DNA from 2 places in the Paenibacillus nitricinens genome. Region 2 is predicted to be linked to the other one. Evidence: riboswitches for the same ligand, from Rfam matches in the RefSeq annotation. Region 2 holds a riboswitch; the other holds the start of a gene.

Region 1 (16,103 bases), 2.2 Mb from region 2:
GTGTTATTAAATATGCAGCAGGTGGCGTACATGCGAATGTCCCTGAAATAGGCAGCGCCGTCTCCAATGTTAGTTTGTTTCTACTATTAAAAGCCTTCAGTTCTGGTTGTTCGGCACTTACGGGTGTAGAGGCTGTATCTAATGCCATTCCAAACTTTAAAGCACCGGCTGAAAAGAATGCAGCCAAGACCTTAATGGTCATGGGGGTTATACTTGGATTTATGTTTACAGGTATCACATTACTGGCCTATTGGTACGGTATAGTGCCTGATGAAAAGGCAACGGTTGTTTCTCAGATCGCTGAATCGACCTTTGGTCGCGGAACTTTATATTTTTTCATTCAAGGGATTACAGCAGTCATTTTATTCTTAGCAGCTAATACAGCTTACTCAGCGTTCCCGCTGCTCGCCTTTATGTTTGCAAAAGATAAATATATGCCACATGCTTTTATGGTTCGTGGTGACCGTCTAGGTTTCTCAAATGGTATTATTTTTCTAGGTGTTCTGTCTGCTGTACTTGTAGCTGCATTTCACGGAAATACAGAAAGCTTGATTCCTCTTTATGCGGTAGGTGTCTTCATTCCGTTCACATTGTCCCAGCTTGGAATGATGGTTCATTGGTTTAAAACCAAACCAGCGGGATGGAAAAAAAGATTTGTTGTAAATACCATCGGTATGCTGACTACATTGACAATTACGCTTATTTTTATCATTACTAAGTTCTCAAGCGTATGGATGGCGTTCATTTTCTTACCTGCTGTAATGTTTGTGTTCCACCGCATTCACAAGCACTATTTGAACACAGCAGATCAGCTTCGTATATGTCCGGCTACGGATAAACCTTTAATTAAAGGAAGTACGGTTGTTGTCCCTGTTGCTGGTGTAACACGTGCTGTACTGCATTCCATCAGCTATGCCAAGTCTCTAACAGATAATGTAGTAGCCGTGTATGTTGGCTTTGATGAAGAGGACATTCAAAAGATGGAGCAACGGTGGGAGGAATGGAATCCGGGTGTACGCCTGATTGTACTTCGTTCCAGATATCGCAGTATTATTCGTCCGTTAGTGAAATTTATTGATACCGTGGAGTGGAAGACCGCAGCGACGGATCATATCACGATTCTGATTCCACAGTTTATAACTAAGCATTGGTGGCAAGCTGTACTTCATAATCAGACCAGCTTTTTAATCCGTTCGTATCTAATGAATTCAAAAGATGTTGTAGTTGCGACTGTCCCCTATCATTTGAATAAATAATGGATTATTAAGGAGAGGCTATATCCGGAACGTTCGGAATATAGTCTCTTTTGTATTTTTTTTGAAGGAAAATGCTGCAAATCAACAAAATTTTAAATTTATAGGTTGACACAGAGAATGAGAATCAATATCATTTAAAAGTGAGACAGAGGTAAACAACACCTTTGAATATCAAAGCAGGTATACATTAGGAGGGTTTTTAATGTTTTCGTTAAACAGAAAAAGATTTGGTAGCATGAAATTGACGATGATCGGACTAATAGTGATGACGCTATTCCTATCCGCTTGCGGTAATAATAATGCTGAAAGTTCATCCAATGCAGGAACGGAGCCTACAACAGCGCCTACTGCAGAAGCTACAGAAGCACCGGCAGCACCAAAAACGTTAACGGATGCGATGGGGCATGAAGTAACGATCCCTGCTAATCCTGGGCGTGTTCTGGGTTCTTATTTGGAAGATTCTTTGGTAACGCTGGGTGTGACTCCAGTAGCCCAATGGTCTGTGCCAAATGGCGTTCAGGATTATCTGGCTGCTGAATTGAAAGATGTCCCTACCATTAGCTACGATCTTCCATTGGAGGCAGTAACCAGCTTCGCTCCGGATCTGATTCTTATCCCATCGGAGTCTTCCGTACAGAATGGTATCTACGACCAATTGAATAAGATTGCACCGACTTATGTGATCGGGGATAAGCTAAATCAAGATTGGCGTAAATCGCTACTCAAGATTGGTGAAATTCTGAACAAAACCCCTGAAGCAGAGAAAGCCATTAAAGATTATGAAGACAAAGCGGCGGCTGCGAAAGAAAAGCTTAAAGGAGCTATTGGAGAAGAGTCCGTGGCGATTTTATGGCTGGTACAAAAAAACTTCTATATTGTAGACGAAACTCGCAGCAGTGGTGCTGTATTATATACAGACCTTGGTGTAAAGCTGCCTAACTTAGTAACAGAAATTCCTGTGGGTACAAGAGCTACTTGGAATCCAATTTCGCTGGAGAAGCTTTCTGAGCTGACTGCAGATCATATTATCCTTGTAAATAGTGATAAGACTGAGGGTTCGGAGATTCTGGACAGTGCCATTTGGAAAGGCATCCCGGCTGTAAAAGCTGGTAATGTGCATGAAATGAGCTCAACAAGCAGTTGGCTTTACAGTGGTGCGAACGCTGGTGGCAAAATCATTGACGATGTGTTAACAAGTCTTGTGAAATAAAAGTCGTAATTCACCATGAATGAGACTGCTCATTTGGGTGGGGAAGGGCGTGCAGATCAGTATCTTAGATACAAAGATCTGCACCATTTTTTTATAAACTACGCCCATATTACGGGAAAATCGCTCCTGCAATTGTACAACATTAATTTTTTTGCGATAATGAGAATGATTGTTGTTATCATATAGACTATTGTAACTATCGATTAAGGAGACGACTCATGGTTTCACCCTCAGATTTCGCACATCGTAATAAAAATGATACACAAAAAGCTATACATACCCGACCGGCAGCTGCGATGGGTATTCTAGTGATTGGACTCGCTGCCATTGCCTTTGGACTGGCACTTTCGGTCTCAGTGGGTGCGGCAGATATCAAGCTAGCTACGATATGGGAAGCAATATTTCATTTCAATCCAGATGTACAAAAACATCAGGTGATAAGAGAACTGCGATTTCCACGCGCGATAGCAGGTGCTTTGGTTGGGGCTTGCTTCGCAGTAGCAGGGGCAATCATGCAGGGAATGACAAGGAACCCACTTGCGGATTCAGGTCTGCTCGGCTTGAATGCGGGAGCGGGTGTAGCGCTTGCTATAGTATTTGCTTTTGCACCTTCGCTCTCCTTCACTACACTTATGTTGTTTTGTTTTATTGGTGCCGCAGTTGCTTCTTTTATCGTATTCGGAATTGGGTCGCTTTCCTTTAATGGCCTGACACCGTTGCGGTTGACACTTGCGGGCTCTGCTGTCAGCGCATTACTAGTTGCTGTTAGCCAGGGCATAGCGATTCTTTTTAACTTATCTCAGGATATAGCTTTTTGGTTAGCTGGTGGAATGGGAGGAGCTAGCTGGACTCAGATCAAAATCATTTTCCCTTGGGTGTTTGTGGCATTAATTGCAGCGATGATGTTATCGCGTTCCGTCACATTGCTCAGTTTAGGTAAGGAAGTGGCCGTTGGTCTGGGGCAGCGGACTCGATTAGTCCAGTTGGCATGTATGATTGTTGTAGTCGTTCTTGCCGGAAGTGCAGTATCCATGGTTGGCCCGATTGCTTTTATAGGACTAATTATTCCACATGTTACGCGTTATTTCGTGGGGGTAGATTATCGCTGGATTATTCCTTGCTCGGCAGTACTTGGGAGCTTATTGATTATCTTTGCGGATATCGCCGCTAGAATGATCAATGCACCTTATGAAACGCCGCTAGGCGCTTTAATTGCCATTATCGGGGTACCCTTCTTCATTTACTTGGCGAGTAAGCGGAAGGGGGAGCTGTAATGCACAGATTAACCCTTTCTCCATTTGAAAAAGAACGCCGCAAACGCGTGCTTACAGTATTATCGCTCCTAGCTATACTGATCGTCGTCATGTTTATTATCAGTATGAATACAGGGTTTATGCGCCTATCCCCATTGGAGGTATTACATACACTGCTGGGAGATGGAACACATCAGCAAAAGCTTATTTTATTTGATTTTAGATTACCTCGCATCGTAATTTCACTGTTGGTTGGAGCGGGCTTTGCAGTGTCAGGCTGTATCTTACAGAGTCTCGCACGAAATGCACTTGCTGAGCCGGCTACGCTGGGCATAAGTGCGGGTGCAGGTTTTGCGGTAATCATTTTCATCTCGTTTTTTCCGGCTACAACAGCAGCTCCGGTATTCGTCTTGCCGCTCTTAGCGCTTGGAGGGGCTAGCTTAACCGCCGCTTTAATCTATCTTCTCGCTTATCGGAAAGCAGATGGTCTATCTCCAACAAGGTTGATCCTTATCGGGATTGCGGTCGCTGCCGGAATTAATGCTTGCCAGCTTGTGTTGGTACTTCGGCTTGATCCTAATAATTATCAATTTGTAGCGACTTGGATCGCCGGTAAAATATGGGGTGGGGATTGGAGATTTGTCCTTGCTCTGTTACCTTGGATAGTGATTTTGTTACCGTTTGCCTTCTATAAAGCACGGATTCTTAATGTATTGAATCTAGGCGATCATACTTCACTAGGGCTTGGAATGAGAGTGGAGAAGGAGCGTATTCTTCTACTCATGACAGCAGTGGCGCTTGCCGGCTCCTGCGTTGCTGTAAGCGGAGGTATAGGCTTCGTTGGACTGATAGCACCACACTTGGCTCGCAGGCTCGTAGGGCCCCGTCATCAGGTATTATTGCCGGCTAGTGCGTTGACAGGGGCACTCCTTATGATTACTGCCGATACGATCGGCAGATGGGTATTACAACCTGCAGAAGTTCCCACGGGCATTGTGGTTGCAATTATTGGCGCACCTTACTTTTTATATTTACTCGCCAAATCAAAAGCGTGAGTATAGCTCCATACAACGTAGCGCGTGCTTACGAAGCGAAATTTATTATGTAGTTCATTCTAGGAGCATAGCTCCATAAAACTTATAAGGAGTTGTTATCATGTCAGAACGTTTGAATACAGAAGAATTAAGTATTGGGTATGCAGAGGCTACAATTGTTAAAGGATTGAACTTGACTATCCCTACGGGAAAAATCACTGCACTAGTGGGCGCTAACGGCTCCGGTAAATCTACAATCCTCAAAACGATGGCTCGGATCATGAAGCCTAAGAGCGGCAGTGTAATGCTAGACGGCAAATCAATCCATAACTTTTCAACGAAAGAGGTAGCTCGTCAACTTGCGATTTTACCGCAAAACCCAACAGCTCCAGACGGTCTAACGGTTTCTGAGCTTGTCAGCTACGGTCGTTTCCCCCATCAAAAAGGTTTCGGTACAATGACCGCAGAGGATCGCAACATTATCTCGAACGCAATCTCCGTTACGGGGATGGAACCATTCCATGATCGTCCAATTGACCGTCTATCGGGTGGACAACGTCAACGCGCTTGGATCGCTATGGCATTGGCACAAGAGACGGATATTTTGTTCTTAGACGAACCAACAACATTTCTAGATATGGCTCACCAGCTTGAAGTCCTACAGCTTCTGCAAAAGCTGAATGAGGAAGAAGGGCGTACCATTATCATGGTCGTGCATGATTTGAATCATGCTACTCGTTATGCGCAGCATATGGTAGCTATCAAGTCGGGGACTGTGATTAGTGAAGGATCACCTACTGAGGTTATGACCCCAAATGTATTGCGCGAAGTGTTTGGCATTGAAGCAGATATTGTTCCAGATCCACGTACGGGAGTGCCACTGTGCCTTCCTTACGAGCTTGCTGCCTATAAAGCGGTGTAATCATATTCGAGAATCATACAACGAACAGGCTCCCGTCATTGACAAGGGAGCCTGTTCGTTGTTACAGTTGGGGTTGCCTACAAATCCATGATACCACTACTAAAAATAGATTAAGGACCATCATTTATACATGGTTAAAGGAGCATGAAACATGAATATTGACAAAATTCAAAATGACCTAGAGCAGTTAATGACTGCAGGAATTGTGAAGAGTCATGAGAACTTAAAAGATCACGTGTATACCAAAATGGGCGGTAAAGCAGATATTTTGGCAGCACCAGCTACTTATGAGGAAATTCAAAAGATTGTTACATATGCGGAACAGAATGGGATCACCCTTACGGTACTTGGGAACGGTTCGAATGTGATTATCCGCGATGGCGGTGTACGTGGAATCGTTCTGCAGACGGCAGGACTAACGGATGTGGGGATTCGAGACAATCTCTTATATGCGGAGTGCGGCGCTAAGATTATTGATGTTTCCAGATATGCGCTGGATATGGAGCTTACGGGTCTTGAGTTCGCCTGTGGCATTCCAGGAACGGTTGGTGGAGCGTTATACATGAACGCAGGCGCTTACGGCGGAGAAATTAAAGATGTACTGCATAGTGCGCTAGCTATAACTAAGAGCGGACAATTGGTGACTCTGCAAGGGGATGAGCTGCAATGGGGTTATAGAAAAAGCGTGTTCGCAAGCGGTGAATACATCGTACTTGAGGCCAATTTTGCTATGACTTCAGGTGATGCATTAGCCATCAAGTCGAAAATGGATGAACTTACTTACCTGCGTGAATCCAAGCAACCGCTTGAGTATCCTTCCTGTGGTAGTGTCTTTAAACGTCCTCCAGGTCGGTTTGCAGGTCAGTTAATTCAAGAGAGTGGCTTGCAGGGAACAAGAATCGGTGGTGCTGAGGTATCCAAGAAGCATGCAGGGTTTATTGTAAATGCAGATCATGCAACTGCCAGTGATTACATCGGGTTAATTCACCATGTAAGGGCGACTGTGATGGATAAATTCGGTGTGGAGCTGGAAACTGAAGTGGAGATCATTGGAGAAGAGTAACTTATTGATCGTATAAATCGAAAGAGCCCCAAATTTACTGCGGGCTCTTTTGCTGTTATTACATCTTGCTTAATTTATTGAGAGGGTATATTTAGCTCGATCTGTCGTAATTTCCGCCTTACGATCCCCTATGTCCTCAATCCGAAGCCCGTCAATAGCTAAGTCATAGGTGGAGTGTGGTAGCGATACTAGCTCACCATCGGCGTTTAAAGTGCTGCCAAATCCTTTTAATATTACTGCACTCCCTAGATAATCATCGATAACATCCTCCGCACTCCGAAACTCAACGGCCTCTAGATTAAAATGAATTTTATCCAGATCACGAAGCTCTTTCTTTTCAATTACAATAGTTTCATTCACATGACTGTTAATCCAGTCCATAAGTTTCTGTATACTTTGTTCCATTAGATGAGCCCACCTTTACCTCGAAGATTATTAAGTTTAAGTTACCCTTTTCTTAGGATTTGAATCCATATTTCTGCTATATTAGAACGAATTACTTTTGCTGTGAAAAAGGGCGAGGCCTTTGGGTTTCTAGGTCCCAAGGGTGCTGGGAAGACAACAACAATGTGTATGATGACAGGTCTACTTCAGTCTACAAGCGGAGAAAATTTAATTAATGGCATGAATATTTCACATCATAAAAAAGAAATTCATGCTCAAATTGGTGTTGTTTACGAGCTTCCGAATCTATACATGCGTAGTTCTATTCGAAATAATCTGGACCTGTTCGCTGATCTGTATAGGGTAGCAGGAAATCGAGTGAATGAAGTCATGGAAACTCCAACTGTTTGACAAGGGAAAAGCTAAGGCAAAGCGTAGAACTTGTCAGGAGCAGGTTACCCATGGTATAGTTCAAGACGCAATATGCTTAAAGAAGAAGTCTGCACGGATGATGCAGGAGAGGTTCGCGAACTCCCTCTATAAAAAACTAAGAGTATATTAAATCATATAAGCGGATGCGCTCCTTTACCGGGACGTTGCTTCCGTTTCTTCTTAGTGGAGCCAAGTTTTCGAAATCTCGTTCTTCTTTCCATTACCGGCCAAGGCCGAAGGAAAAGAGAGGGGTTTTTTGTCGTGTCAGAAGGAAGAATGAAAAAGGAAATGCAAGAGGTTACTTTGCTTGGGAATCAGGGAACGCAGTACCAGTTTGGTTATGATCCAGATATTCTAGAGGTGTTTGATAACAAACATCCTGGGCGTGATTATTTTGTTAAATTCAACTGCCCTGAGTTCACAAGCTTATGTCCTGTAACAGGCCAGCCGGATTTTGCTACATTGTATATTTCATATATTCCTGAGCAGAAAATGGTGGAATCCAAATCATTAAAGCTATATTTGTTTAGCTTCCGTAACCATGGTGACTTTCATGAGGACTGTGTCAACATTATTATGAATGATCTGATCGCACTGATGGACCCTCGTTACATTGAGGTGTGGGGGAAGTTCACTCCGCGTGGAGGCATCTCTATTGACCCTTATTGCAACTATGGAAGACCGGGTACGAAGTATGAAGCGATAGCGGAGCACCGCTTAATCAATCATGACCTCTATCCGGAAAAAGTGGACAACCGCTAATCCCAATAAGTTGATAAGGAGAGATTTAGATGAATAAGAAAGCACTCGTCGTATTCAGTGGCGGACAAGATAGCACCACTTGCCTGGTATGGGCTTTGAAGCAATTTGAGGAAGTGCAGGTTGTTACCTTCAATTATAATCAGCGGCATGCGGCCGAAATCGAAGTGGCTACAGAAATAGCGGCTAAGTTTAATGTACAACAGCATATCCTAGATCTTGGGCTGCTGAATCAGCTGGCACCCAATGCACTAACCCGCCAAGATATTGATATCGTTGCTGGCGAAGGCGATGAGCTTCCTAGCACGTTTGTAGACGGACGGAATCTGTTGTTTTTATCTTTTGCGGCAATATTAGCTAAACAGCTGGATTACTCCCATATCGTTACGGGTGTCTGCCAAACGGACTTTAGCGGGTATCCGGACTGCCGTGATGTATTTGTGAAATCATTAAATGTTACGCTGAATTTATCTATGGACTATGAGTTTGCAGTACACACTCCACTGATGTGGCTGGATAAAAAAGAAACATGGAAGATGGCCGATGAACTGGGCTATTTTGATTATGTTCGCGAACACACATTAACCTGTTACAACGGCATAATTGGGAGTGGCTGTGGAACTTGTCCAGCTTGTCTTTTACGTCAGCGTGGTCTTGAACAGTATGAGGCAGAAAGAACGGAGGTTAGTTCTTAATGCTAAACGAGGTTTCAGTCTGCAAAATATTCACGTTCGACGCGGCGCATCAATTAGTGGGCCACAAGGGGAAATGCAGCAATCTGCATGGACATACTTATAAGCTCGAAGTAGTGCTCAAGGGTAAACCTATGACCGCGGAAGGCCATTCGGATGAAGGGTTTGTTATTGATTTCAGCGATATCAAAATGTCAGTACAACTAAGCCTTGTAGATCGTTTAGATCACGCTTTTCTCGCTATGGGAAATGAACCTGTATTAGAGACGTTAATGAATACTGGCTCCAAAGTAGCTTTATTGTCTTTCCGCACCACAGTTGAGAATATGTCCTCCTATATTGCCTATAAGCTGAAGCAAGCTGGGCTGCCGCTCTACGCTGTAAAGCTGTGGGAGACACCAACCTCCTGGGCAGAGGTACTGGCTGAAGATATCCCTGAGGATGGGCCATCTTACCGCTTGTATGGAGGCTGTGATTGTGAGTAAGATTCCCGTAATTGAAATGTTTGGTCCGACCATTCAAGGGGAAGGTGCGGTGATTGGTGTGAAGACGATGTTTGTCCGCACCTATGGCTGCGATTATCGCTGTGGCTGGTGTGACTCCTCTTTCACTTGGGACGGCACGGCGAAAGACAAGGTTCGAATGATGGAAGCCGATGAAATTATGAATGAACTTTTAGCTATAGCTGGAGATAATTTCGACTGTGTTACGATTTCCGGCGGTAATCCTGCTTTAATTGGTGATGGGATGGGCACTTTTATTAACCAGCTTCATGAGCGAGGGAAACAAGCGGCTATAGAAACTCAGGGCAGTAAATGGCAGGACTGGTTCAATGATGTGGATGTGCTGACCATCAGTCCGAAACCACCAAGCTCAGGGATGACGACAAATTGGGAGATGCTAGATACCATCATGCGTAAGATGGAGAATCCGGGCCGTTCTACACATAGCCTGAAAGTCGTTGTGTTTGATGACAAGGATTTTGATTATGCAAAAGACGTTCACCAGCGATATCCCAATGTGCCGCTCTTCCTGCAGCCTGGGAATGATGATGTCACTGAAGAAGGAGACATTTCTGCTCGACTTTTGGGAAGGCTGGAATGGCTGTTTAATAAAGTGATTATGGATTCAGAAATGAATAGAGTGCGAGTACTTCCACAGTTGCATGCTTTAATCTGGCATAATAAACGCGGTAAGTAAAAAGGATTGTAATGATGTGGGTGTCTGCTTAGCAGATGCCCTTTTTTTGTTGATTGGAGTCTTTAAATAGGTAGATAGAGTGTCCCATAATCTGGTATTATTTTTGTAAAAGCTCTAGGAGGTTATCCACTTGGAAAATTCAACTGCACTATTAATTATTGATGTTCAAGAAGCTATGTTCTCCTACCCTGATCAAAAGCTGTACGATGAAGAGGGGGTGATGGAGAGAATTATTTCCCTTCAGCACAAAGCTAGGGTGGCAGGCACTCCAATTGTTTATGTCCAACATACAGAAGATGAGGAATATACAAAAGGAACGCCCACGTGGCAGATTAGTCATCGTATCACACCGCAGGAAGGCGAAGTTATTGTGGAGAAGCCTACTTGGGATGCTTTTCACCGAACCGTACTGCAAGATGAGCTACAGAAGCTGGGGATCACGAATCTGGTGATTTGTGGAATGCAAAGTGAGTTCTGTCTAGATACGACGATAAGACGCGCATACAGCATGGGCTATAAAAGTGTATTGGTTTCAGACGCTCATAGCACCTTTGATAACAAAATGCTGAATAGTGAACAGATCGTTAAGCATCATAATGCCCTGCTTGGAGGGAGATTCGCCCAGTTACGAGCTGAAAGCGAGGTTCAGTTCTAGATGAATACCTCTCAGGCTGCCATGAAACCTATTCAGCGTTCTCGACTTAGACTATTTGCCGGAAAGCGATATTTTATTTACAAAAGATATCTGAAATGGTGTACTAGCCGCAGCAAGGTGGCGAAGCAACGCACTAGTGAAGTTTTATCTAATGAAGTGATGACTCATGCTACACCGTTATTAAGAAGTCTACGGAATGTAGATATGGTGCTTCAATACAATAAAATAACCAATTTACGTCTGGCGATAGCGAAACTGGATGGACTTATGGTGCGGCCGGGGGAGACTTTTTCTTACTGGAGAAGCATTGGAAAGCCCACGAAGCGAAAAGGGTATCTGGAGGGAATGGTGCTGCATTATGGTGGGTTCCATTCCGGGGTTGGCGGAGGCTTATGCCAGCTGTCCAATCTGATCTACTGGATGACACTGCATACACCTCTTACGGTTACGGAACGGCATCGGCACAGCTATGATGTTTTTCCAGATGAACAGCGTACACAGCCATTTGGAAGCGGGGCCACCTGTTCTTATAATTATTTGGACCTTCAAGTGAAGAATAATACGAATCAAGCCTATCAATTAAAGCTCTGGCTGGATGACAGCCATTTACATGGGGAATGGAGATGCGAGGAGCAATCCCTTTATAAATATGAAGTGTACGAAAGTGATCATCGAATTAGTCTAGAACCTTGGGGAGGCTATATACGCAGTAACAAGATTAGTCGAAAAGTATATACACGTACCGGCGACCTAATTGGAGATGAAGATGTAACCGATAATTATGCGCTTATGATGTATTCCCCGCTTCTTCATGGATAAGAGCCAACAGGATCTTACGCGTACCCATAAAGCATGAGCTCTCGTCAGAAATGACGTGGCGTATGCTTTTTTTAGTGAAATCTAATGAAAATAGATGCATTTTTTTACGGTCTGCGTTAAATTAACATAAGTGACTTTAGATATTGAAAGGACGCGTACCATGTGAATCTTAAAAAACCGCCACTTCCTATTCCAATATTAATGTTGATTGGGATTGTGGCCATCTCATTTTCTGCTATTTTTATTAAATGGTCTGCAGCACCAGCGTCTATTCAAGGCATGTATCGGCTGTTATTCACCTCGCTATTGATGTTGCCTTTTGCACGACCATATAGTGGAGCAGCGGTTGCGCTTCGTAAAAAGGACTGGATCATGTTAGTGCTCTCAGGCACTATGCTTGCTCTACATTTTTTGCTTTGGATGGGCTCTTTGAAGTATACTTCGGTAGCTAGTTCAACGATGATTATGGCGCTGGAGCCCGTATTTATTATGCTGGGCGTTTATTTTTTGTATAAGGAAAAAACGGCTGCGTCTGCTATTCTGGGACTGAGTATTGCTATTGGTGGTGTAGTATTTATCGGCTGGGGAGATATTGGAATCTCTGCGGATAATCTTAAAGGCGATTTGTTATCGGTTGGAGGTACTGTAGCGGTAGCTGTGCATATGCTTATCGGTCAAAAGCTAGTGGTGCGTATGCCTTCCTATTTGTATAGCTTGATAGTCTTCTTGTCAGCAGCTGGCGTGTTTGCCATATACAATCTGTTCATGGGGATTTCCTTCTTTAATTATCCTGCGAATGAGTGGGGGATTTTCATATTGCTAGCTGTGGTACCCACGGTATTTGGGCATACTTTATTTAATTGGCTACTTCAGTATGTATCCGCAACTACGGTATCCATGAACATCTTAGGAGAACCCGTGGGTGCTAGCATCCTAGCTTTTCTGCTCTTAGGTGAACAATTAACAGCGCTGCAATGGGCTGGAGGACTGTTAGTCATGTTTGGACTCGGTGTATATTTGTACGCTGGAAGAAAGAAAACTATTCGGGTGGCAGATACCATTCAGAATGCTTCATAACAGATATTTTAATCATAAAGGGGTCACAAGGAATGGAAGAACAAGATCACAATGTAGAACTACCTTCTGGAAAAGGCACAGGGCCAACCAGTGAGGAACTATGGAACGAAGACACATACACAGCTTGGGTTACTCGATTTGGTACACCTTCAGAAGCAGCAGCCAAATTAATCAAGGAACCAAGTGCGAAGCTGTACCCGCTCTCTTCTTATTTTGGAGAAGTAAAGGGTAAAAAGATGATGAATCTCATGGGATCAAATGGCATGAAGGCCGTCGCTTTGTCTTTACTTGGAGCGGACGTAACCGTTGCCGATTTCTCGGAAGCAAATGCGCGTTATGCCGCTGATCTCGCACAAGAAGCGGGTGTTCAGCTTACCTACATCGTATCAGATGTTCTTAAGCTTCCAGATCACGTCCTAGATGGTTCATATGACATCGTATTTGCTGAGTTAGGAATTATGCACTACTTTACCGATCTTGCACCGTTTATGGAAACCGTCCGTCGTTTACTTTTTCCTGGTGGGATTTTTGTTCTGCGTGATTTCCATCCAGTGACAACTAAGCTTATAATCTCGAAGGGATCTACGGCTAAGATTCGCAAGCACAAAGTTAGTGGGGATTATTTCGATACAACATTGGAAGAAAAGAAGGTCTCGTATTCCAAGTATTTGCCTTCCACAGGCAAATCTGTAGGCGAACAGGAACATAGCGTTGTCTATTGGCGCCGCTGGACGCTTGGAGAAATCGTTACTGCCGCTGCTAGTTCTGGACTTGTGATCCGCCAATTGGCCGAAGAGCCCAATCTATCCTCGGATGTTTTTGATAAAGGAATCCCAAAGACGTACACCTTGGTGGCTGGAAAGGGTTTGAATTAATAATTCTTATAAAAGACTGCATCGTCCATGAAAAGACGGTGCAGTCTTTTTTGCTTGCTTTAAAACATAAAATTTTAAACTTTTTTGCGGAGAATATTCCATTACATTTGAAGCCTATAGGCAATACAATAATTTTACATTCAATATTGAAAGCGATTACTTCAATAAAAAAGCACTCCTAAAGGATTTGAGGTGGAGATGAAATGGACGAATTATTACTACGAATGGCGGGGATTGATAAATTTTTCCCCGGTGTTCACGCATTGAATCAATGTCAATTTGAGCTGAAGCGCGGGGAAGTGCATGCATTAGTTGGTGAAAATGGCGCAGGAAAATCTACATTAATGAAGATTGCAACAGGAGTCTATTCCAAGGATGCGGGGCAGATGTGGTACAAGGGATCTGAGGTGGAGATTGCCAATACTCGCGCTGCGCAGGAACTGGGGATTAGTATTATCCATCAGGAACTGAATCTAATGCCGCATCTTACAGTGGCCCAAAATATATTTATTGGTCGTGAGCCGCGTAAGGCACTGAAATGGTTCGTTGATGATCTGGAGCTTAATCGTAAGGTGCAGGAACTGTTTGATCAGATGAATCTAAAACTGGATCCGAAGACTTTGGTCTCAGATCTGACAGTTGCTAATCAGCAAATGGTTGAAATCGCAAAAGCTTTGTCTTTCAATGCGGAGGTACTGATTATGGATGAACCAACTGCAGCGTTGACAGATACGGAAATTAACGAGTTATTCCGTATGATTGAGCAATTACGAGAAGAAGGTGTAGGTATTATATACATTTCTCACCGCATGGATGAGTTGAAACGGATCACAGATCGCATTACAGTCATGCGGGATGGTTGTTACGTGGATACTGTTCGGACGGATTCAATAACCATTGATCAGATTATTAGCATGATGGTCGGTAGAGAACTCTATCAAACGTCAAAGCCGACGATTTCCAAACAGACGCAGCAAGTCGTTCTGGAGGTTCAAAATCTTTCTAGCGGGCAGTTGTTGAAGGATATCAGCTTTCATCTGAATAAGGGTGAGATTCTGGGTTTCGCAGGATTAATGGGAGCTGGACGTACTGAGGTTGTTCGCGCAGTATTTGGGGCTGATCCTATCGATAAAGGTGAGATTAAGCTGCATGGAAATACGGTACGTATACGACATCCTCATCAAGCAGTGCAGCAGGGTATTGGCTATTTGTCCGAAGATCGCAAACGCTACGGACTGCTTGTAGAGATGGACATTAGCATGAATAATGCGATGGCTTCCTTCTATAAGTTCCGCAATGCCTTCGGATGGATGAGGGATCGCGAGATGCGAAAGACAGCGGAGCAACATGTGGAAGCACTAGCAACCAAGACACCAAGTATAAGTCAAAAAGTCAAATTCTTATCCGGTGGCAATCAGCAAAAAGTGGTTATCGGTAAATGGTTGACGAGAGACTGCGATGTGCTGATTTTCGACGAACCGACACGTGGAATTGATGTAGGGGCGAAAAGTGAGATCTATAAGTTGCTTGATCAGCTGGCCAGCGAAGGAAAAGCGATCATTATAGTCTCTTCAGATCTCCCAGAGATTCTAAGAATGAGCCATCGCATTATTGTCATGTGTGAAGGACGTATAACCGGAGAACTAACCGCAGAAGAAGCATCGCAAGAAGCAATTATGAAATATGCGACGATGCGTTCATAATCGTTCAAGAGTTTATCGGAGGTGTCAAGGTCATGAAGATCGCAGATCAAGGGATTAGCCAACCTATCGGCTCGAAGCAAACCGGGGCGCAATCAGGGTTCAAACAAAAATTATTGGCATTCGCAAGTTTGATCATATTGGTCATCGTATTTTCGGTAGCCTCAAGTAACTTTTTTCAATTCTCTAATCTAGTTGGAATTCTGGTCTCTACTGCTGTAATTGGAGTATTAGCTCTAGGCGCAACCTTTGTAATTATTACAGGTGGGATCGATCTTGCTTTGGGTACGGTGATGACCTTCTCCTCCGTGATGGTTGGCGTCTTCATTACATTCTGGGGTCTACCCGTTCCACTCGGTATTGTAGGCGGGATTCTAGCTGGTGCACTATGTGGCTTTATCAGCGGTTTAATGGTGGCGAAAATGAATATTCCACCTTTCATTGCTACGCTGGCGATCATGATGATTACTAAAGGATTATCACTGGTCATAACGGGTGCTAAGCCTATTTATTTCAATGATGATCCGATCTTTGCCAAGATTGCTATGGGTAAGATGATCCCAGGCATTCCGAATACCATCATTATCTTCTTATTGCTCGGAATTATCGCAAGCATCATATTGTCGAAGACCATTATTGGGCGCTATAATTTTGCGCTTGGCAGCAATGAAGAAGCGACTCGCTTATCCGGTGTAAATACGGTCAAATGGAAGATTGTAATCTACACCATCACAGGGATCTTCAGTGGAATCGCTGGTATCCTGATGGCCTC
Region 2 (16,103 bases):
CACGATTGACCTTTTCCTGTGGGATCTGAAGCTCATTCAGTGAGGCAAGAACTTGCGAAGCAAAGGCTTCATTAAACTCTACGATATCTAAATCGGCTATGGTCAGCTGTTGACGATGTAATACCTTTTGTACAGCTGGAACGGGCCCCATACCTAAATAATTCGGATCTACACCTGCCGCTTGCGCATCCACGATACGCAGAATCGGTTTAAGCTTGAGTTCCCTACATTTCTCACGGGACATCATTAATACAAGCGCCGCACCATCATTAATTGGACAGGCATTTCCAGCGGTGACAGTGCCTTTTTCTTCAAACATTGAAGGGAGCATTCGCAGCTTATCCAAGCTCGTATTGGCCCTTGGACATTCGTCGGTGTTCACCCACTCCCCCTCAACCAGAAGAGGTACAATCTCCTGCTGAAACCGGCCGCTTTGCTGAGCATGAACAGCCTTTTGGTGGCTTTTTAAGGCATATTGATCCTGCTCTTCTCGTGAAATCCCGTACTTCCGCGCTACATTTTCCGCAGCAATCCCCATATCCGGATCACCGTAAGCGCTTGGTGTAAAATGAGCACGGGTATATAGCTGTGGAACCCCCATCAAGGTTTGGGGCTTATTCATTTTCCAAGGGGCACGACTCGTGCTCTCAACGCCGCCAGCTAAATAAATCTCACCTGCACCGCTTTGAATAAGCCTTGCTGCTATATTAATAGCCTCTAGCCCAGAACCGCACTGCCGATCCACAGTAACGCCCGGAACCGAAACAGGAAGCCCAGCTTCAAGCGCAGCGACCCGGGCAATATTTCCACCCGGACCGACCACATTTCCAATAATGACATCATCGATCATCTCTTTAGCTAGGCTCGTCTCTGCCACAATATGCTGAATAAGCGGCGCCAGTAATGCTTCCGGCTCAAATGTACTTAATAAGCCGCCCATCCTGCCAATCGGTGTACGTTTTGCCATAACAATTACTGCTTCTATCATACCATCGCTCTTTTCACATAGTCTTTCATCGCTTGCCGGGCAATTTTGCCACTGCTTGTATAAATAAACTCTTCAACTGTCAGCAGCTGCTTCGGCGATTTGTAACTTGCTAAATACTGGCGACAATAATTCTTTATTTCGTCTATAGATAAGTGCTTTTCACCATTCCATTTCACGAGCACGGCCAACTGTTCTCCCCAATAATCGTCAGGGACGCCGAGCACCATTACTTCTTCTATTTCAGGAAGATGCTCTAACACTCGCTCTATTTCCTCTGGATAAACGTTCAGCCCACCGGTGATAATTCTATTTTTCAAACGACCTGCCAGATATAAGTACCCCGCTTCATCCTGATAAACATTATCTTCCAAAATAAGCCATCCGTCTCGAAAAGCTGCTGCAGTCTCGTTCGGCAATTGATGATAGCCTAGAAATATCATATCACTTCGCACATATAACTGCCCAATCTCCCCCGCAGGGACTTCATGGAACTCTTCATCACGAATGGAAATTTGTACTCCGGGATAGGGCTTGCCTACAGAGCTCGGATTATGCTCTTCCAGAACATCCAAATAACTAATATAACTCGCTTCTGAGGAACCATAGGATTCATAGAGACGCGCTCCAGCGAACACTTCTATGCCCCTTTTTTTGGACAACTCCGACCACTTTGCACCTGAGCTAATAATCGCATCAATCTGCGTCTGCCCAGGAACAGCCTGCCGCATCATGGATTCAAGCATTGTCGGTACAACAAACAACACCACACCCGGAATCTGCTTGCACAGCTCTAACACCTGTGTGGCGCTAAATTTTTGCGTAATATGAAAGTTTGCTCCGCCATACAGACTCTGCATTACAGCGAACAAGGACAGCGAATGCACAAACGGACCCGGTGCTAAAACATCCTTCATAGCGTCCAATTTAAAGGCAGCACTCGATACCTCAAAGCTCTTTAACCACGATAAATGGGTACGCATATATCCTTTGGGCAGTCCAGTTGTGCCTGAAGTGAAGCCGATAAATAATAATTCATTCGTCTCATCCAATTCAGCTTCTGGCTTCAGCGCATCCAGCCACTGATCATAGGAGCCTGTCCGATCTTTTGTAAAAATCATTGTTGGGATCGCTTGCTCCCTGAAGACCAAATTCTTTGCAGCTTCCGGCTCGGCAAAAATCATTGTCGGCTGGCACTGCTCTATAATAACCTGCTGTTCGTTTGCACTCCACTTGGGATCTAAAGGGATGGGAACACAGCCTGCATAAATAGCCCCCAAGAAAACCTCAACAAATTCAATGCGATTCGTAGATAAAATAGCGATTTTGTCATGTCTCAGACCCTTTTGCTGTAGACCATTCGCAATTCTCCGCATCGCTTGTACTAATGTTGCATAAGTATGACTCGCTTGGTTATGGGTTAAGGCAATACTGTCGGGCTGCTGTGCTGCATGACGCAGTATAGGAACTACTAGATTCATCCTTCATCACACCTGTTCGTAATTTCTGTGTCTACCGATTATGCACACCTCTGAATTGCATGGGATACAATTGGAATGGCTACGATAGCTTATTTTAGCTTTATATTAATTTTATGTACATATTTATATGGAACGATTAAGCCTCTTACGACTGGAAAAATCAAACAGCGCGCATCGATTATGATCGGTACGCGCTGGCTGTATTGTGTTTAATTTTTCTTTTGAGCGGATGATAATGCCCCATCTTCAGCAAAAGTAAAAGTTCGGGCGATATATAAGATAGGTGTGCCGACTGCGGTTAGTAAGAATTTCGCCAGATACGTTGTAAGCAAAATTTCAAACCACACACTCCAGTTATACAACCCAGCAAATGCAATGGTGCAGAAGATTAGTGTATCCACAAAAGAGCTAACCATCGTACTACCGTTCGAACGGATCCACAGCTGACTTGAGGTGCTGTAATATTTGCGAATCCAGGAATACAACCGAACATCTAGGAACTGACTAATGAAATAAGCAGTTAAACTACCCAACGCTAGTCGAGGCATCAGCCCAAAAATCGTCTCCAAAGAAGACTGAGCAATATCGGTCTCTTGTGGCTTAAATACTAGTACCATCTGCATAATGACTGTCGTCATAAGCAAGGTGAAGAAACCAAACCAAACCGCTTTACGTGCTTCTGCTCGTCCATACTTCTCATTAAGCAAATCGCTGGTCATATACAAAGTGACATACATCGTATTTCCGAGTGTCATCACGATATCAAATGGCATAGCAATCGTCTTAGCTACCTGAATATTAGCAATTACAGTAGCGATACCTACCCAGGCATACATTCCACTTTTGCCGAACAGGCGGTAACAGAGCAGAAAAAAAGCAAAATTGACAATAACAAATAAAACTCCCCACAACAAATTAAACATATTACTTAAACTCCTCCTAGTTTTGTTTACGCGGGATGGTTACGAACCGCGGCTTACATTAAGTTTTGGAACAAAACATTAATACTCTATCACACTGTCGTCAAACAATCCATAAAAATAAACAATTTATGAAATGGGTATTTATACCCATTTTTATTAACTAAAAATAAAAGTGTCAGTAATAATTCATCTTTTTCAGAAAAATATGCTCTATAAACTAAAACTTTCACTATTCATCCAGAGGTTAATTCTATAGAATAGTATCAAACACTTCATTCCCGATCCATTTAGTTGATATATTACATAACTATGGAATATATTGCAGGTTGCCAGTCACTAGCAGTCGGTAGGGATATAAAGAAATGGGGCTTCACTGCCCATAAAAAGGGGGAGAACAATATGTTTCGTTTCAAGCAGTCGATCAGTCGCAGATTTACGCGTTTATTATTTGTAGTTCTATTACTCACGTCTCTTTTGTTAAGTACCAGCTTCTACTTTATATCCACCAGTATTTTCAACAGCTATGTCATGCCACAAATCAATCAAATTCTAACTGCAGCTGCTCAGGACGTATATAAGAACATAAATACAATGCATGCTCAGCAAGCACTAAAGAAGAACGAACAAGCAGCCACCAATCTTGAATTCTATTTTCAGGATAAGAGAAAGCAGCATGGGGTTGAGACTATTTTTCTACTCAATCTAAAAGGCAAGGAAGCTGAGGTTCTGTCCGTAGATCATGATGCAAAATTAAAGCCCGAGGAAATTGTTAAGGTATCCTCTGCAATGCAGCAAGCCCTTAAAGGAAAGAGTGGACTAAGCGATACATACAAGGACTCGCATGGTGTACATAAGTCAGCTTATATCGGAATTCCCGGAAGTACGATGGTTATCGGAATCAGCAGTGATGTAAGCTTTATTCAAGAAAAAACAGACAGTATCCTGTGGACCAGCGCGGGGATCACTCTGCTAACGCTGATCATAGGGTCAACTGGCGCCTGGTTTATGAGCATGCGGATAACCCGTCCTATCTCAAAGCTTGCAGCTTACAGTGCCCGTCTCGCAGAGGGAGATTTCACAGAGGAATTAACGGTTCAAGGCAGTGATGAGGTAGCTCAGCTATCCAGAAGCTTCCAAGCGATGACCCTACGCCTAAAAGAAATGATCGGACATGTACTCGTCACCTCAAACACCGTGGTCACCGATTCCAATTCTTTAAGAGAACGTGTTGAGGTCTTAAATAAAATGGCAGACCACTCTAGTACTTCTGTTGTAGAAATTGGAAGAGGTAGTACAACCATCGCGAGCAGCGCTCTAGATAATTCAAAAGCTATGGAAGAAATCAATTTCGGCATTCAGCATATTGCTTCAGCAGCCACCGAAGTCACTGAGCAAATTAGTGAAGCTTCCGCTGAAGCGATTGGCGGTAATGAGATTGCCCAAAGCGCTGTTCTGCAAATGCGCCATGTTGAACGCGCCTCCCTGCAGTCGCTGGAGCAATTACAAGTTATGAACGAACGTTCAGTAATGATCGGAGAAGTCGTTCATAGTATTACTGAAATTACGAAGCAAATCCAAATGCTGTCGCTCAATGCTTCGATCGAAGCAGCACGTGCAGGAGAACATGGACGCGGCTTTGCCGTTGTTGCCGGAGAAGTACGCAAGCTTTCCGAACAGTCCCGTAATGCGAATGAGCAGATTCGTGATTTCCTACTCGGACTTCAGGAAGATATGAATCGCTCCGTTACTGAGATGAACCATGTGAATTCTGAAGTAGCCTCCGGGGTAGGCAAGGTGGCAGAAGCTGGCGACGCCTTCAATCACCTTCTGATTCTGATCCAAAGCATCAATCAGAATATTCAATCTGTATCTGCGGCGACGCAGCAAATCTCAGCAAGTACAGAAGAAGTTAGTGCTTCCGTTGAGGAAACCGCACAAATTACTTCAAGATCCCAAGAAAATGCGGACACACTATCCGAGAACTCGGAGCGTCAACGTATAGAGCTTGAAGGACATGCAGTAACCGTGCAGCATCTATATGAGCAGGCTAAGAAGCTTCAGGAAGCTGTGCAACAATTTAAGATCTAAAGCTTAGGCTTATATAACCCCCCCGTTCACACGAAAGTGTTGAACGGGGGGTTTTGTTAGTGTCTCGGCGCCCAAAGAATGACCGAAACGCCGATCACACAAATAACAGCACCAACCCAGTCATATACATCGGGTGTTTTCTTGTCTACTAGCCAGCCCCACAACACAGCGAGCACGATAAATACCCCGCCGTAAGCTGCATACACTCTACCGAAGGATGGAAACTTCTGCAACGTAGGAATAATACCATAGCTTATCAGAATCAAAGAACCTACCAAACCGTACCATAGAGGTCTTGATTCTCTTAGCCATAACCATACTAAGTACCCGCCTCCGATCTCAGCAAGGCCGGCAATTACAAATAGTAGAATGGCAGCAACCATGTCATCCCTCTTTCCTATTGAACTCTAAAAAATCAAAATGATTGGCGAAATATGATACAACGTCATCATAGGAGCCAGTCACATGAAATTGTGCTGAAGCAACACTAACACTAGTAGCAGCACCGCCTCTAGCAGCTCATTCAGCGCGCCGTACACATCGCCGGTGAGCCCGCCGAGCCGGCTGCTAATCCGCCGCGCAGCCACGGTGCCGCTGGCCAAGGCCGCTGCCGGCAGCAGGAACGCTGCCGCCAGATGCAGCGGCCACGCGGCTAAGCCAGCGCCAAGCGCCAGAGGCGCAGCGGCTGCGGCTAGCGAGAGTAGCGCGGCTATCGCCAGCGCGCGCCGCTCATGCGAGGGAGCGAGGCCGGCGAAGCCCGCGGCCAGCCCCTCGTTCCCGCGGGCAATGGGATAATGCACCATTGCCCGCACCATATACCAGCGGCTCCAGATCGCTGGCAGCAAGAGCAGTGGCAGCTCGTAATAGGCGTAGCCTTCGATTAATGCTGCCACTAATGAAGCCTTTAACAGCAAGAGCAGCACGCAGGCGAGCACACCCATCGCACCCACACGGCTATCCTTCATAATCTCCAAGATCCGTTCCCTCGGTCGGTAGCTTAGCAGACCATCCGCACTGTCCATCCAGCCATCGAGGTGCAGACCTCCGGTGAGTCCTACCCATAGAATGAGGGTAATGACAGCGGCTGGCCAAGCTGGTAAAATCAATCCCGTCAAAGCTGCCCCAGCAGCTACACACAGTCCGATAGCTGCACCCACCACGGGATAGAACAACACACTTCGGCGCAGCAGCTCAGGAGAAAATCCGGGATCACTCTTTATAGGAAACCGGGACAAAAACTGAAAGGCAGCCGCGGCAGCATCCCTGCGCTCCCTCATAAACGATACTCCCTGCTCTTAAGTTCAATTGGAATGCCAGCAGTCACTAAAAAAACCTGCTCGCATTGCCGAGCAAGCAGCGCATTCATACGTCCTGCCAGATCACGGTACAATCGGCCAAGCTCATACTCCGGAACAATACCGTCTCCAACCTCATTAGTGACCAAAATGAGGTTTCCTTGAAATGTGCGTACACTGTCTTCAAGTCTTGTAATCTCGCTCTCTATCAACTCTTGCCTATCCGTAAATCCTTCCATGGCTAGCAGTACATTCGATAACCACAACGTTAGACAATCTACGAGAACCGCCTTTTCACCAGATAAACGCTTAAGAAGATCTGGCAAATCATAAGGCTCCTCTAACGTCTCCCAAGCATATCCGCTTTGCGAGCGCTGTTGCTGATGCAGTGCAATCCGTTCATTCATTTCATCATCAAACGCTTGTCCGGTTGCAACATAGAAGGCCTGATCTGCCAGTGACGACATCAATTTTTCTGCAAAACCACTTTTCCCGCTACGCGCGCCTCCCGTTACAAGAATACTCATTGTTTTCCAGCTCCAGAGATGCCTGCACTTTCAAAGGTGGCCATTTCACTCAAAATGCGGCATATCGCCTCTATTAAATGAAGGGACAATACGCCTCCAGTTCCTTCACCCAAACGAAGACCCAGGTTAAACAACGGTTCAAGACCAAGCTGCTCAAGCATCAGCTTATGTCCTTGTTCTCCTGATAGATGGGAGCCTATCATATAAGCAATGGATTCTGGCGCAAGCGCCTTCGCCACAAGAGCCGCCGCGCCCGAAATAAAACCATCCAGAATGACAGGTACCCTAGCAGCGGCTGCGCCAAGAATCAGACCAGTCAAACCGGCAATTTCCAATCCCCCTACTTTGGACAATACATCCAGCGGATCTGCCGGATTCGGCTGATTCACCTTTAAAGCGCGTTCCACAACAGCAATCTTATGTAGTAAACGTTCATCATCAATTCCCGTTCCTCTTCCGACGGCTTCTTCAGGTGCTATTCCTTTTAGAGCACACAGAATGGCAGCGCTAGCCGTTGTATTTCCTATGCCCATTTCACCTGTAATAAAAATCTCCGTCCCGTTCTCAATCGCTTCTTGTGCGATACTTATTCCTACAAGCATAGCACTCATCGCTTCTTCACGACTCATCGCAGGTCCCACGGCTATATTATCCGTTCCACGGCGCACTTTACGATCAATCAGATCCTCATGACTAAGATCACCGTTAACACCGATATCTACGAACTTCACCTCAGCCCCAGCTTGACGTGCCAGTACATTCACCGCCGCTCCTCCGCTGAGAAAATTATAGGCCATCTGCATGGTGACTTCCTGTGGAAATGCACTAACTCCCTCGCAGCATACACCGTGATCGGCAGCCATCACAACTACCGTTCGTCTGGTGAAACTAGGCTGCTCCGTACCCGAAATTCCAGCGAGCTTAACGGCCAGCGTCTCCAATTGTCCCAGGCTGCCCGGTGGTTTGGTTAGAATGTTCAAACGGTGCTCCGCCTTGAGGAAAGACTGTTCATCCGCTGGTGTGATTCGTTTAATTACTTCTTGAATAGTTGAAATCATATTTTAACCTCCAATTAAAGATATCCGTATAACCTATTCTATCTTATCTACACAGAAAAGCCCCCATCTATGATAGATGGGGACCACTAGAATTACAACTTCACTTTCATAAATCCTTCGATTCTCTCCAACGCTTCCGTCAATTTTTGTAGGGATGCTGCATAAGAGCAGCGAATATGCCCCTCTCCACCTGCTCCAAACACATGGCCCGGGACCGCAGCAACACCAACCTCCTTGAGCAGCTGCAAAGCGAAATTCTCTGACTTCATTCCGGTATTAGCGACGGAAGGAAAGACATAAAATGCACCCTCCGGCTCGTGGCAAGGTAAACCAATAGATCGAAATCCATTAACCAGCAGCTTTCTTCGCTCATCGAAGCATCGTTTCATATGTTCCTTATGTTCCATACCGTTCCGTAGTGATTCAATGGCAGCGATTTGACCTAGTATTGGAGCACACATCGCAGTGTACTGATGGATTTTGAGCATCGCAGCAATTAATTCCTGATCACCACAAGCATAACCTACTCTCCAGCCAGTCATCGCAAAAGCTTTGGAGAAGCCGCTAATAACAATTGTTCGTTCCAACATCCCGGGAAGTGCGGCTATGCTGACATGCTGACGATCATAGGTTAGCTCGGCATAGATTTCATCTGATATGACAAGTAAGTTATTCTCTTTTACAATCTGTGCAATGGGCAGCCAATCCTCGTAAGTCATTACTGCCCCTGTAGGATTAGTCGGAAAATTAACCATAAGAATCTTGGAACGCGGGGTAATTACCTGCCGCAACGCTTCAGGAGTAAGCTTAAACCCCTGCTCGGCTGAAGATTCAACCTCTACTGTAACCCCACCGTTCAAATGAGTAATCGGCGAATACGCAATATAGCTCGGAGAAGGGACGATAATCTCATCCCCGGGTGTAATAAAGGCCCGCAGAGCCAAATCCACGGCTTCACTGCTTCCCACTGTAACCATAATCTCGTTAGTTGGCTCATAGCGGAGATTGAAGCTTGTATGCAGATAAGAGGCGATCTCTTCTCTAAGCTCCAACAAGCCGGAATTTGGTGTATACATCGTCTCCCCATTATTCAAAGCACGAATACAGGCAGCTCTTACATGCTCCGGTGTAACGAAATCAGGCTCGCCTACACCAAGCGATATAATATCCTGATTCCCTGTACTTAGGTCAAAAAAAGCCCGAATCCCCGAGGGGGCAATCTCCCGTACACGCGGAGTAATCCATTCATTATGCATGACTGAGCACCTCTTCTTTCGGACTCTTTTCTGTTAGGGAAAGGGAAATAATCTCGTCCAGCAGTCCGCTAAAGGTGTAGCCTGCCGCTTGCGCGCTTTTTGGTAAAAGACTCGCCTTCGTCATGCCCGGTAATGTATTCACCTCCAGCACATACGGAATACCATCCTTGATTAGCATATCCACCCTTGCATACACACTGCATTTTAGTGCTTTGTAGCAAGTTAAGGCTGCATTACGTACTCGCTCATACACCTCAGCTGGTAGGTCAATGACCCGTTCGTCTGCCCCGCCATCATCGTATTTCGCGCTGTAATCGAACCACTCCGCATGTGACGAGGTGATTCCCAAAACGGGCAGCATCTCCCCATTTAGAATAGAGCAAGTGATTTCCTGACCTTGAATATAGCTCTCGATCAGAATTGACTGATCACAGGCAAAAGCCTTCTGTACTGCGCTCAACAGCTCCTCGCTACAGCTCACCTTTTCCATACCGATACTCGAACCACCTGAACATGGCTTCACCATAACAGGATATCCAATCCGCTCTACGGCTTCTTCAGAATAATCCTTCATACTATCCCAGCACAGCCAATCCGCTGTATGGACGCCTGAGCAGCGCATAAGCTTTTTGGAAAGATCTTTATCCATACAAATGCTGCTAGACATAACGCCACTACCCGTATAAGGAATCCCCATCGTCTCCAGCGTCCCCTGAACCGTACCGTCCTCTCCGTAAGCTCCGTGGAGCGCAAGCAGCGCGATATCGATTCCTTTCGCCTGCTCAATAAGCTCTTCACGCTTGGTGATCTCTATTGGAGTAACTTCATATTTATTGGGATCTAGATTCTTCAAAATCTCTCTACCGCTATTCATGGATACCTCATATTCTGAGGACACCCCGCCCATAATCACGCCTACCTTCATCTTCATCTCAAGCACCTCTTTATCCCATTAGTTGTCGTGCTGTTGTGCCAATAATCTCGATCCCCTTGCGGATATCCGCATCTGTCACTCTAGAGAAACCGATCCGTATCGTATTTTGACCTTTACCGTCTGTGAAGAATATATCTCCTGCTGTAAAAATAACCCCTTGCTCATGACAGGCCGCCAGCAGCGCCCTTGTATTAAACCCCTCCGCGAAAGTTACAAAAAGATGCAGTCCGCCATCCCCTGATAACGCCGTATAAGGAATAAACTCCTTACAGCATTGCAGGGTTAATTCATATTTCCGTTTATATTCCGCTCTGGCTTTTTTCAAATACTTCTCTAAATGTCCACCCAATAAGTATTGATACAAAATGGATTGATCCAGTGTAGAGGTATGAATGGTACGTGCGCGCTTGACGCTTTCAAGGGAATAGATCAGCTCCTGATCTGCCAGCACCCAACCTACGCGTAGTCCCGGAAAAAGTACTTTTGAGAAGCTACCTAGATAGATTACGCTGTTGCCGCTACCTGCTGCTGCGATAAGTGGAGCCACATGTGAGCCCGAATAGCGTAATTCCTCGTTAAAACCATCCTCGATCACGGGGATTTGGTACCGATTCATCAGCTTCATTAGCCGCTGTCTTTTCTCAGGAGACATTACAATACCGGTCGGATTATGATAAGAAGGGACAAAGTAAGCACAGTCAAAAGCTTGCTCCAGCAATGCCTTCTCCAGCTCAACCAGATCAATCCCATCACGCTCCATAGGAATCCCGGTGATCTCAAAGCCGTTCAGCTTGAGATTTTTGATCGCCGTATGATGCGTCGGATTCTCACAGATGACCGAACCATTCTTTTTGCTAAGTGCAGACAATACAATATCGAATCCCTCTGTAAAGCCGTTGGTAATCAATATGTCCTTGCCCTTCATTTCAACGCCTTTGTGCTCCATGTACTGCTTCAAATAGTCTATTAAAGGCTTATACCCTTTGGCATATCCATAATTTAGTAAGACGTTGCCTTCCACCGACATACGATCCATAAAGGAGCGTTTCACATTATCTAGATCAAAAAGACTCTCATCAGGCGCGATGCTCGTAAAGGAGATCGTCCCCTTTTCCGCTCGTATGCCGCGCTTCATGATATCCAGATCCTCCGCCAGCCGCGCATGATCATTGATACGCGACTTCCAGTCCATCGTCCAGGAAGAGATTGTTTCACTGCCAGGAGGTGTAGGTGCCACATAACTTCCCTGACCCTGCACGGCATACGCAAATCCATCATCCTCAAGCTCTGCATAAGCAGAAATTACTGAGTTACGGCTAACCTTGAGCAGTGTACTGAGCTCTCTTGTAGAGGGCAGCTTTTGATTCCCTTGCAGACCGCCTTTTATGATTAAGTGCTTCATATAGTCTTTAATTTGTATATACACCGGCCGTCCGGCTATGAGCTTAAAATCCTTAAACATCTCTTTGGTCGCCTCCATAGCTATCATGGCATAATCAGGCGCTTAAAAAAAGAACCACAGCCAAGGGATTTTTCTCCGGCTGTGGTTCTATGCGCGATGTTCTTCAATTAATTGCTTATAATCGATCCGTCTTTGACGCAGCCAAGAGCTGAAATCGACGATAACATGCTTTTCACTCAGCACAATAAAGCCTCTCCCTTTTACATTTAAACATCGAAAATATCGTTTAAGATGTATATAATGTAAGGGTAACTCATCGTTACAAAATAATTTCTCGAAAGATTGGGATGAGGATATGGTGAAATCAGTCCAGCAAACCTCCTAAAATTAAAAATGAAATAATTTTTAGGAGGTCATTATAAATGATTTTTAACCCGATTGTCATTGATAACTGGAATAGAAAACCCTATTTCGAACACTATTTAAACAATGTCAAATGCACCTATAGCATGACCGTAAATATTGACATTACCCTTCTACTGTCAGAGCTTAAAAATATGGAAATTAAACTGTACCCAGCAATAATCCACATGATAACTACGGTTGTAAACCGCCACAGTGAATATCGCACATGTTTTGATTCCGAAGGCAGATTAGGTTATTGGGATAGCTTGTCGCCTAGTTTTACAATTTTCCATGATGATGATAAAACTTTTTCAAGCATTTGGACTTTATACGGTGAAGAATTTAATGTTTTCTACAGCCGTTATCTGGATGATATGAAAATGTACGGAAATGTTAAACAATTATTCGCTAAAGCAAACGAACCACCTAACACCTTCCCTATTTCTAGCATTCCGTGGGTCAGCTTCACATCCTTTAACCTGAACGTGTATAACGAGGGAAACTATTTACTACCCATATTTACTATGGGGAAATATACTCAACATGACGAAAAAATACTATTGCCAATATCAGGACAATTCCATCATGCCGTTTGCGACGGCTACCACGCCAGTTTGCTGTATAATGAACTGCAATCACGAGCAGACACGTGTAAGGAATGGTTGCCCCCAAGTAATAAGCCACAATACTCCGCTGACGGAGAACAATAGATAAACAAAAGGGTTCTATATATTAGGCATGCCTAATATATAGAACCCTTTTTTCATTTGATTTACTCATCAATTTCCCGAAATATCTGCCGACCATTGCCCGTTCTGCCAAAATAATTTGAGTACCATTGCTGTTCCCGGAGTAGGTGCAACTGCGCTGTAGAATGTGACCTCTGGAACTACCTGTGCAAGGATATTCCGGATTACACCACCATGCGTCACTACCAATACCCTGTTTGTTATTATCTCATCCTTGCTCTCCGTAATTGCAGCCTGCACAAATGTATCCTTAGCCGCTCGTCCCAGATCTGACAGGAAGCTACGCAACCGTTCGTCAAACTGCGCCCATGTCTCTCCATCTGGTGGTGTAACCGTTGAAGGATTATCAATCCAGCTTCTATAGAGTGAGTTATCCTTCAACTCCTCATAAGTACAGCCTTCAAAGGACCCAAAATTCATTTCACGCAGACGCTGATCGTAGACAGTTACCTTCTCTAGCGAAGGGGAAATGTAAGCTAAGGTCTCTCGACATCTAAGCAAATCGCTGCAAAACACTCGCCAGAAACCATTTGATACCTCAGACCCCCGTTCAGTCAGCCCATCAAGCTGCTGCTTAAGCTGAGATAGCTGCTCTACTGCATCAGTAAGCAATGGGAGATCCGTATGTCCTAAGTAACGATGCTCAGCATTCCACTGAGTATGCCCGTGGCGAATAAGTACTAATTCTAGCTCTATACAAGGAAACGCCATGTCTAGCATCAGCCTCCAATCCATATCCAAGCTAGGGCTGCGCAGATAGTAACGAATATTGAAGAGCAGAGCATCATCATCCGCGAGGTCTGAATAATATCGTCCGGCTCCATCGGTCGTACCGGATCACCCATATAAGCTCGGAATGAAGCGACACCGTGATATACATTCTCTCCTCCGAGACGGATACCAAGTGCGCCCGCAACAGCGGATTCCGGATAACCGCTGTTAGGGCTTGGATGAAGGTGCGCATCCCGCTTGACCATTTGCAGACAATTGCGCCAATCCAGACGAAGCAGCCATGCACACAGTGCCAAGAGCAATGCCGTAATCCGTGCCGGAATGAAGTTGGCGACATCATCGAGCCGAGCGGATGCCCAGCCGAGATCACGGTATTTATCGTTCTTATAGCCAACCATGGAATCAAGCGTATTTACCGCCCGATAGGCCATAGCTAGCGGCGCACCGCCGATGAGCGCGTAGAACAATGGGGAAATAATCGCATCGACGATGTTCTCTGCTACGGTCTCTACCGTGCCGCGCACAATTTCCGGGGAATCTAACGAAGTCGTATCACGCCCCACGATCATTCCCAGTGCCTTGCGAGCAGCAGGAATATCTCCTTTACGGAGTTCCACGTACACCGCCATGCCTGCATCCTTCAGTCCCTTGGAGGCAATCGTCGTCGAAATCAACCAAGCCTCGGCTATCCAGACGAGCCAAGGTGAAATATATGACAGCAGCCATAGCAGAATGGCTGTAAGTCCCCAAGCACCGCCGGCTACACATAGCGGCAATAACACCCCGGCTCTGCGCAGGCCTTGCGGGCTTGACCATATAAGGCGGATCACCCGCTCCAGAGCCGTGATTGCTTTGCCCATACCAATTACGGGATGGGGCAGGCTGCGCGGATCACATACAATCCGGTCAATCACATAAGCCGCAAGCAGTACCAACGCGATTGTCATAGACGGTCACCTTTGAACACTCTTCTACACCTCCAGCTATCTCTTCTCATTAGCTGTCCTTCCTTGCCTGCACCGACAGCAAGCTGCCCTTCACTGCGCTATATACAAGGCGTCCGATTGCGCCCCCAAGGTCGGTAGCGGTTCCGGCATAGACATGCTCTGCGCTGTATCGCCCGCTTTGGCTCACAGCGAGCACGATGGCATCCGTTGTTGTTCCGGTTGCGATCAGCCCATTCTCGGGATCAGTAATCCCGAGATCGGCCAGAGCAGCAGCTTTCGCTTCGACAGCTGTCTGCACAGCATTGACCATGGCCGCCGGTGTCAGGCGGCCATCAATACCTAACATGATGTTAATCGTACCTGGTCGATAAACAGCCAGCACATTGCGTTCCACACCCGCGCGCGCAGCATTTCCTGCGGCAGCAGTAACGCAGACAAAAATACCCGCTGAGCCTGTGTCTTCCTCAGCTACCGCTGCATGCTCTAACGGTACAGCCGTCATCAGACCGGCACTGCCAGATAATGAATAATCCCACTCGCGGAGCTTATTCTCCATATCTTGAACAGGATCACTACATTCATAATTACGGTCAACATATAAATTAACGGCCCGCTCTAACCGATTCATTCCTCCACCATAGAACGCACTCGATAATCCATCTGCTTCAGCAGGCAGCTCAAGCAGCAGATGGTTTACCTTCCACTGCAAAACAAGCCCCGGCCATATGGCCGAATGGTACTCTTTAACACCTCCTGCGAGGTCAAATGGAATCTTTATTTGCACCATATCTCGATCTGCTCCTTTCACAGCTCATTACTTTCATCCATTCATCCAACAAGCTTGGCTGTCGCTTCTTCTCTTTCCCAGAAACCTCACCCAAAAGCCGCCTAATCCTCTATCTCAGCAAATGACTATCTGCTCTAAAATCCACTACAACACATACCTCTAATATCCACCTAAAAATCCGTCCCTCACCCATCTATTGCACTTTATACAACAGATTCAGCTAGAAACACTAGCAAAAGCCATTCTGCTGTATTTCTTGCAATAGAATGTCACGAAAAAATCTAATTCACATCATTCTCCAAATTTCTATTGTACAAAGTGCTATAGAATCGAATTCCTGCGCCAGCAAAACGAATTCTGTTGTACGATATACAACGAATGCACTTTGGAGGATGTCCATCAGAAGCTACCTCACCAAACTTTGTCACAACCTAATGATGCGAGCTGAACCCTGACATCTGGTATCAAATCCCAACTTCTGCGCGCTTGAGTCACTTAGGCAATAGAATTTCAGCCTTCTCTATGCCACCCGAG

The links. A riboswitch is a leader RNA that binds a small molecule or an ion and turns the genes downstream of it on or off. The one in region 2 is predicted to bind preQ1.
Region 1: it holds a riboswitch for preQ1, as region 2 does, so the genes downstream of both, queF (preQ(1) synthase) here and ACN6KS_RS06295 (queuosine precursor transporter) in region 2, are expected to answer to the same signal.

The regions. Positions count from the first base shown of each region.
Region 1 covers NZ_CP183948.1:3,596,912-3,613,014, reverse strand. Annotated here, with positions in the region: gene ACN6KS_RS15905 (APC family permease) at 1-1,256, shown strand, start outside; gene ACN6KS_RS15900 (ABC transporter substrate-binding protein) at 1,459-2,466, shown strand; gene ACN6KS_RS15895 (FecCD family ABC transporter permease) at 2,685-3,740, shown strand; gene ACN6KS_RS15890 (FecCD family ABC transporter permease) at 3,740-4,774, shown strand; gene ACN6KS_RS15885 (ABC transporter ATP-binding protein) at 4,875-5,675, shown strand; gene murB (UDP-N-acetylmuramate dehydrogenase) at 5,827-6,738, shown strand; gene ACN6KS_RS15875 (hypothetical protein) at 6,808-7,143, opposite strand; gene ACN6KS_RS15870 (ATP-binding cassette domain-containing protein) at 7,207-7,533, shown strand; PreQ1 riboswitch class I at 7,636-7,679, shown strand; gene queF (preQ(1) synthase) at 7,831-8,316, shown strand; gene queC (7-cyano-7-deazaguanine synthase QueC) at 8,346-9,008, shown strand; gene ACN6KS_RS15855 (6-pyruvoyl trahydropterin synthase family protein) at 9,008-9,490, shown strand; gene queE (7-carboxy-7-deazaguanine synthase QueE) at 9,483-10,205, shown strand; gene ACN6KS_RS15845 (cysteine hydrolase family protein) at 10,336-10,860, shown strand; gene ACN6KS_RS15840 (VanW family protein) at 10,861-11,679, shown strand; gene ACN6KS_RS15835 (DMT family transporter) at 11,842-12,756, shown strand; gene ACN6KS_RS15830 (class I SAM-dependent methyltransferase) at 12,789-13,631, shown strand; gene ACN6KS_RS15825 (sugar ABC transporter ATP-binding protein) at 13,835-15,334, shown strand; gene ACN6KS_RS15820 (ABC transporter permease) at 15,367-16,103, shown strand, end outside.
Region 2 covers NZ_CP183948.1:1,392,145-1,408,247, reverse strand. Annotated here, with positions in the region: gene ACN6KS_RS06305 (thiolase family protein) at 1-988, opposite strand, end outside; gene ACN6KS_RS06300 (AMP-binding protein) at 985-2,466, opposite strand; gene ACN6KS_RS06295 (queuosine precursor transporter) at 2,676-3,389, opposite strand; PreQ1 riboswitch class I at 3,400-3,445, opposite strand; gene ACN6KS_RS06290 (methyl-accepting chemotaxis protein) at 3,789-5,477, shown strand; gene ACN6KS_RS06285 (YnfA family protein) at 5,534-5,860, opposite strand; gene cobS (adenosylcobinamide-GDP ribazoletransferase) at 5,939-6,754, opposite strand; gene cobU (bifunctional adenosylcobinamide kinase/adenosylcobinamide-phosphate guanylyltransferase) at 6,751-7,299, opposite strand; gene cobT (nicotinate-nucleotide--dimethylbenzimidazole phosphoribosyltransferase) at 7,296-8,357, opposite strand; gene ACN6KS_RS06265 (aminotransferase class I/II-fold pyridoxal phosphate-dependent enzyme) at 8,450-9,613, opposite strand; gene ACN6KS_RS06260 (D-alanine--D-alanine ligase) at 9,606-10,538, opposite strand; gene pdxR (MocR-like pyridoxine biosynthesis transcription factor PdxR) at 10,558-12,009, opposite strand; gene catA (type A chloramphenicol O-acetyltransferase) at 12,372-13,064, shown strand; gene ACN6KS_RS06245 (histidine phosphatase family protein) at 13,134-13,814, opposite strand; gene cbiB (adenosylcobinamide-phosphate synthase CbiB) at 13,823-14,782, opposite strand; gene ACN6KS_RS06235 (adenosylcobinamide amidohydrolase) at 14,832-15,569, opposite strand.